2 regions of the Bradyrhizobium sp. 157 genome follow, and region 1 is predicted to be linked to the other one. Evidence: riboswitches for the same ligand, from Rfam matches in the RefSeq annotation. Region 1 holds a riboswitch; the other holds the start of a gene.

The links. Region 1 has a riboswitch for thiamine pyrophosphate ahead of IVA95_RS12450 (FAD-dependent oxidoreductase). Riboswitches for the same ligand answer to the same signal wherever they lie in the genome.
Region 2: it holds a riboswitch for thiamine pyrophosphate, as region 1 does, so the genes downstream of both, IVA95_RS32715 (class I SAM-dependent methyltransferase) here and IVA95_RS12450 (FAD-dependent oxidoreductase) in region 1, are expected to answer to the same signal.

Annotation. Positions count from the first base shown of each region.
Region 1 is NZ_JADPKF010000060.1:4,500-7,901, forward strand. It holds gene thiS (sulfur carrier protein ThiS) at 1-168, opposite strand, end outside; gene IVA95_RS12450 (FAD-dependent oxidoreductase) at 159-1,172, opposite strand; TPP riboswitch at 1,160-1,303, opposite strand; gene IVA95_RS12455 (transglycosylase SLT domain-containing protein) at 1,527-1,997, opposite strand; gene IVA95_RS12460 (hypothetical protein) at 2,432-2,626, shown strand; gene IVA95_RS12465 (PRC-barrel domain-containing protein) at 2,788-3,165, shown strand; gene IVA95_RS12470 (PRC-barrel domain-containing protein) at 3,263-3,402, shown strand, end outside.
Region 2 is NZ_JADPKF010000104.1:2,951-6,352, forward strand. It holds gene IVA95_RS32710 (MFS transporter) at 1-590, opposite strand, end outside; gene IVA95_RS32715 (class I SAM-dependent methyltransferase) at 930-1,601, opposite strand; TPP riboswitch at 1,592-1,684, opposite strand; gene IVA95_RS32720 (YdeI/OmpD-associated family protein) at 1,920-2,498, shown strand; gene IVA95_RS32725 (hypothetical protein) at 2,591-3,025, opposite strand.

The sequences.
Region 1 (3,402 bases):
GATTTCGTCGCCGGGCTTCAGTGCGGTCTCGGCCCAGCGGCTTTTCGGCAGCACGTCGTAATTCACCGCGATCGCAAAATGCGTGCCTTCGTATTCGAGCTCGGAGAGCAGCGCGTCGACGCGCTTCGAGGCGATCTCACGCTGTTCGCCGTTGATGGTCACACGCATCGCATCACCTCATTGTCGATCGCGCCGCGCTGCACGTAGGCGAGCGTAAGCTCGGCCAGCGCCGGCGCCAGAAGAAAACCGTGCCGGTAAAGGCCGTTGACCGCGATCTTGCTCTTGCTGATCGTGATCCGCGGCAGGTTGTCGGGGAAGGCGGGACGCAAGCCAGAGCCGAACTCGACGATGCGCGCTTCGGCAAAGGCCGGATGCACGGCATAGGCAGCACCTAACAGCTCCAGCGCCGAGCGCACGCTGACGCCGGTGTCCTCGGCCTCGATCGAGGTCGCGCCCAGCATGAATTTGCTGTCGCCGCGCGGGATGACATAGAGCGGCCAGCGCGGATGGATCAGCCGCACCGGGCGCGACAGCTCGACCTCTGACGTCTCGACGATGATCATCTCGCCCTTGACGCCGCGCAACTCCGGCTGCTCGTCGCGCGCGGAGAGCCCGCGGCAGTCGATCACGATGCCGTCGAGATCTTCCGCACTGACGTCGCTATCGAACTTGATCGTGCCGCCGGCGGCTTCGATGCGCGCATGCAGCTCGGGCAGCACGCGCCGCGGCTCGACATGGCCTTCGCCTGCATAGAACAGGCCGTCGCGAAAGCGGCCGTCCAGCGAGGGTTCGAGCCGGCCGACGCCGCTTGCGTCGAGCCTGACATGGCCGGTGGTGAGTTTGGCAAACCGCTCGAAATCGGCGCGGTCGCGCGAATGCGCCACCACCAGCGATCCGTTGAACGGGGTGTTGGGAAAGAGCTCACGCCACAAATTGAGCGAGCGGGTGCCGAGCCGGCCGATCACGGGCTCGGAGGTCTCAGCCTCGCACCAGGGCGCCAGCATGCCGCCGGCCCAGTGGCTGGTGGAGAGCGTCATATCGGCGTCACTGCGCTCGTACAAGGTGACGGCGTGGCCGGCCTGTGCGAACAATAGCGCCTGCCATGCGCCGGCAATGCCCGCGCCGATGATGGAAACGGGAGAATCCCCCCGCAGATCTGACTTCTGGTACATCCCTGTCCCTTCGCCGGCATGACCCGGATCAGGTTCAAAGGGTCACCGCGGTCCCAGGCCTCTACTTTGAAGTAGCTCTGCCCAAGCTTGCGGTATCTCAGCTCCTCGTCGGAGCACCCCTCGGAACAGGACTAATGTAGGCGGTTGGGCGGAGGTGTCAACGCGGCTTTGCGGGAACTTGCAATGCTGCCTGCCCCGGACGCAGCGCAGCGCGTTAGCGGTGCGCTGCTGAGCCGGGGCCCAGACGGCCAGCATGGGTCCCGGTTCTGCGGAGCAGCGCTGAGATCGGACGATGCTTCGCATCGCCTAGGCTGCACCGCGCCCGGGACACGAGGTTTCGCTGTTTGGACTTAGCTATTTGGCAGCCTGCAGCGCGTTCGCGTCGGCCGGCGTTCTTGCCGGCGCGGCGAGGATTTTCGGGGTCGCACCGCTTGCCAGCACGGGCGCGATCTGCAGCGGCCTCTCCGGCCGCTGGCGCTTTGCGGCGTAATAATAGCCGCTTGCATAATAACGCATGGCGCGGCCGTGATCGCCATTGGCAGCGCGATAGGCGCCGGCGAGATATTTGATGCCCCAGGCGAGATTGGTGTCGGGATCGCGCAGGCCCGCGGCGTTGCCGGTATAACCGAGGCCGCGTGCGGTCGGGAGCTTGATCTGCATCAATCCGATGGTGCCGCCGCGTCCGACCAGGTTCGGATGATACTTGCTCTCGCGCACGATGACCCGGTGCACCAGCGCTTCCGGCACGTTGTTGGCGGCGGCATGGGAGGCGACCATGCTTTCATAGTGCGCGCGGCTCTGCGCCATTGCTGAGGGCGAGCCCATGAGCGTGGCTACGGCGGCAAGCCAGATGAACTTTGATAGATTTTTCATAAAACAATCTCGGCGGGCACATTAACGATTTTCGCGTTCTCGATTATTGTGGCCGCCCGGCCAAGATGTGGCGGAAAACGGACGACATCGCGGCGAGATGTTTGCGGCTCATGCACGTGTTGGCTCATGCACGTGTTAACGAATGCTTCCAGCGTGACGCTAACGTTGTGCGTGCAATGCATCGCGTCGAGCGACGCGAATCTGCGTCACGCGGACGCGCACGAATGTCGTGCAAATGATGCAGTCAAGGTGTAAAGAGAATTCCGCGACAAAAACCACTTCATTTCATTCCGACAGCAAACCTGTCTCATTCAACGACATAAGCAATTTGACATAAGCAAGCAGCGAGACGTCGCACGACGTCCGAAGTCTAAGGGAGATGCGCCATGGCTCGACTCGATTCCGGCTACTTGCCCCGCGGAAATCCCTGCGCCCAATGCGGCAAGCCGATTCCGAGACCCGACTGGGTCGAAAGCAGCCCGGGTCGCACCTCCTTCCTCTGGTTCTGCCGCGCCTGCGACTATCGCTTCGAGGCGATCGCGATTTACGAGGAGACGGATCCCGACGCGCTCGCGGCCTGACAGCACACGCTCCATTCGGCGGTACGATATCGGCATCGTCAGACAGGCGCTGCCCAAGCCTCGTGCGTTTCGCCATTTCCGAATAGGGCAGGCCGGTTGCCGTAGAGCGGAACCAGCCGGACGCAGCCACGTTGATTCCTCACCCATACGTGGAGGGTCCGATGGCAAGTGAGGTGATGGCCAAGCCACATCCGCTGATCGCGAGCGACCGCGTCGAGGGGACCGCGGTGCGCCGGCCGAACGGGGACATGATCGGCCATATCGAACGGCTGATGATCGACAAGATCACTGGTAAAGTATCGTATGCAATCCTGAGTTTCGGCGGGTTTCTGGGCATCGGAGCCAACCTGATTCCGCTGCCCTGGGGACGGCTTAGCTACAACACGAAATTCGAAGCCTACGAACTCGACATCGACGATGAAGAGTTGAGGCGCGCGCCGTCATTCCGTGCGGACAAGGATTTCGACTGGGGCGATCGCGCAAAAGAAGCCGAGCTGCACCGCTATTACGGCATGCCGCCTTACTGGGGCGGCTTCTGATGCAGCGTCGAATCGGCGTGTTTCATACGAAAACGGGTGGAACTCTTGTTGAAGTGCCGGGTTTTCTCAGAGCGTTTCTGAACTGAGGAGAACCGATATGTTAACGAAAACTGCCGTTGCCGGCCTCGCGGCGTCCGCGTTGCTGGCGAGTGTCGCGTTTGCGCAAAATCCTCCGGCAACGACTGACACCGCAAAGACCGCCGCGCCAGCGGCTGCATCCGATACCTCGTCGTTCAA
Region 2 (3,402 bases), on a different contig from region 1:
TGCCGAGTAAACGTAGCTGCGGGCGTTTTGTTGGTCTCCCGCAGATCGACCCAGCACAGCGCGAGAGTCGCGCCGCCCATGACGAGAAAAGCCCAGAAACTGGCCCTCCATCCGTACAGATCATCGAGCGCGCCACCAAGCATCGGGGCCAGCATGGGAGCGATGGCCGAGGTCATGGCCACGTAGCCGATGGAGCTCGCTGCTTTGCTGCCGGCGGAGACATCCCGAATAATGGCAACAGAAACGGCGTAGGCGGGGGCGATAACCGCCTGCATCAGGCGGAAGGTGAGAAACACCCAGACGTTGGACGTCAACAGGCAGCCCAGCGAGGCGACAAGGAAAAGCAGCAAGGCGGCAAGGATCACAGGCCGCCTGCCCACGCGATCCGACAACGGCCCCATCACGAGCTGCAGCACGCAGCTCACGGCCGCATATCCGGCGATACACAGATTGACGAGCGCATAGCCCGCCTGAAACTCACTGGCAATGTTTGCCAATGAGGGCAGGAACATGTTGAGAGATACCACCGACAGGCCGCTCAGCACGATCAAGGTCATCAGGGCCGGCGGGTCTGCGGCTTTTCCAGGCATGGTATCCTCTTCTCAATCTGACAGGCCGGCCAGAAATTTGCTCAAAAAAAAAGCCCCCGAACTTGTCGGGGGCGCACGGGGTACCGGCATTGGTGCCGTTACCGGTCCATGCGCCAGCGCCCTACTACGACGGTTGCGATCGTCATCTCGAATATCTCCAATGATCTGCGCCCAGTGTAGAAACTCGCTCTGTGAGTGTCAACGATCGGCGAGGCAGCGCCTAACGGGTGTGCGTTTGGTCGATGATGTCGGCCCCCCGGACAGAGATGCGATGCTCTGCCCGCCTCACGAACGGTGGAGACAGGCCAACAGCGGGCATTCAGGAAGGGGGCGTCGTGCTTAGCACCGAACCGACAATTCCAAGCCGCCTTGGAAGGGCAATGTCATTGTGGTGAAGCCGTTGACCGGATCATTAAGAAACGCGAAATAATCTGCATAGGACGCTCGATGATCTTTTGTGTTGTCACACACCACAACCGCACCGTCTGAAAGATGCGGCGCGATCAATTCTATTGCGGGGCGTGCCATGGCGATCCAAACGTCCATGAGGACGAAGTCGATTGGCCTGTCGATCTGCTTTAGGGTCTCGCGAAGATCGCCTTCGCGGAGATTGATAAATCGCCCCAAGCCTGCCTGCGCAAAGTTTGCCCGTGCCGCGGCCGCTTTGTTCGGTTCATACTCGGTTCCGATCACCACTCCTTCCCCGCCGAATAGACTAACATTGTCGCGCACCGCTGCGGCAAGATAGATTGTCGACACACCATACGATGTACCAACCTCGATGATCGTGGAGGCTTTTTTGGCGCGGCATAGCTGGTAACAAAACTCTGCCTTATCGCGATCAAGCGCGACAAGCTTATCGCTCCGAAAGGCTCTAATTTCTACTACGCTTGGTGCATGTTCATTGGTGTCCGGGTCCTCGAATGCCCGGATCAACGCAGCTTGCTCGTCGCTCTTAGCATGAAGAACATCAAGAAGATCCTGCAAATATTGATCGCCGACAACGGACATCGCTTGCTCCCTTCGTTGGCATTACCCACACAGGTTCAACGGGTGTGATCTCAGCCCGCACGGCAAGCACCCCGGACGCACGAAGCGTTTCAGGCCGACGGGACGCCGTCAAGCACCGCAATCAAATGTCTGTTTTGGGTCTAAATGCGAAGAACTCACCGTGAGCAAACCTAGTCTGCTACACGTCCATGAGCGGACCTCGATGCAACGTGCCGCCACTTCACCTACGGGCCAACAACAGACCTCAGCCAAGAGAGCTTGCCACTGGGCTTGTTGTCCGCAGATGGAGGCTTTGCTGCCTACGTGGTAGAGTTGCCTATGGTTCGCAAAAAGCAGCAAGCCCCGTTGGCATTTAAGAGCGCATCCAAGCTTGGGGACTGGCTTGAGAAGCACCATGGCACTGCGACCGAACTCTGGGTGCGGATCTTCAAATCAGACACGGGCGTGCCGTCGGTGACGTGGAACGATTGCGTTATTGAGTCCATCCGCGTCGGTTGGATCGATGGCCAGATGAAACCTTTTGACGACATGTCGTACTTGCAACGACTTACCCCGAGGAAGGTGAATTCCAATTGGTCGGCCAAGAACTGCCGTCATGCAACAACCCTGATCGCTGAAGGGCGGATGCTTCCCGCTGGATTGGCTCAGGTCGAAGCGGCCAAGTCGGATGGACGATGGGACACCGCATACGCGGGCTCAGCGGACATGACTATCCCGCAAGACTTTCTCGACGCCTTGGAGGATATGCCCGCGGCGAAAGCGTTCTTCGCGACGCTCGATCGCAGAAATCTCTATTCAATCTACTATCGCCTTCATACAGCGAAGAAGCCCGAGACGCGCGCCAGACGGATCGCGCAAATTGTTGCGAAACTGGATCGTGGCGAGAAGTTTCACTGACCCATGCAGGCGGGCGGCGTGCCTGCCGCCTCGAGTACAGATGGACCCGTCAACGTGGGTGGGAGCAAAAGTTTCGTCCGGGCCGGGTCGAACTAGCGCCGTCGCGCCGCGTCCCTGTCGCCCTTCCACGCCGAGAACGCCTTGAACGCTTCCAGCCTGACCTCCTCGCTTGGCGTGGCGTCGGGATGCAGCGCCTTCGCGATCAGACTGCTTGCCTTGAAGGTCAGGCCGCCCACGTTTGCGATCTCGTTGTTGTACCAGTCCCACATTTGACGAAGTTGGGATTGCAGCTCGTTGTTCTTCTCCGTGAGGCAGGCAATTTCGCTGATCGCCTTGGTCTGGGCAGACTTGGCGGCACTCTCCCGGCGAGCAAGCGCCGTCTCTAGGTCGAGTACGCGCTGGCGCAACAGGTCGTTCTCGGCCTGTGCCAGTGCCAGCTCCGCCTTGTCGGTTGCGGCACGCAATGTCTCGATCCCCGCGTCCCGCTTGGTGCGCCAGTGCGCCTGCCGTTCTGCATTTCTTATCATGATGAAAGCCACCGGGTCACTCGATTGCACCACAGCGTGTCGGGGAGTGCGCGTGGGAGCCGCGCTCAACTTGAACGATTGCCTTCCTGCTCAACCATCAGCATCCGCTCGATGCGGTTGGCTTGCTCTTTCGTCAGATCAACCGCCAGACTGGTCCCAATCATTGCCCGCCCTACGTTGCCGATCGTAAAACATCCAGCCCTTGGCGCCCTGGCGAACCAAAAATCTGGATGGAGGAGATGCCGTGTCGCGCTCCCTCATACCCCGCGTATTGATCATCGGACCATCACCTCACTCCTTCGATCAGCGTCCTCAAGCCGGGCGCATCGTTCCCCCTTAGGAGCAAAACGCCAAGCATTGCCAAGTAGTGTGGCAAT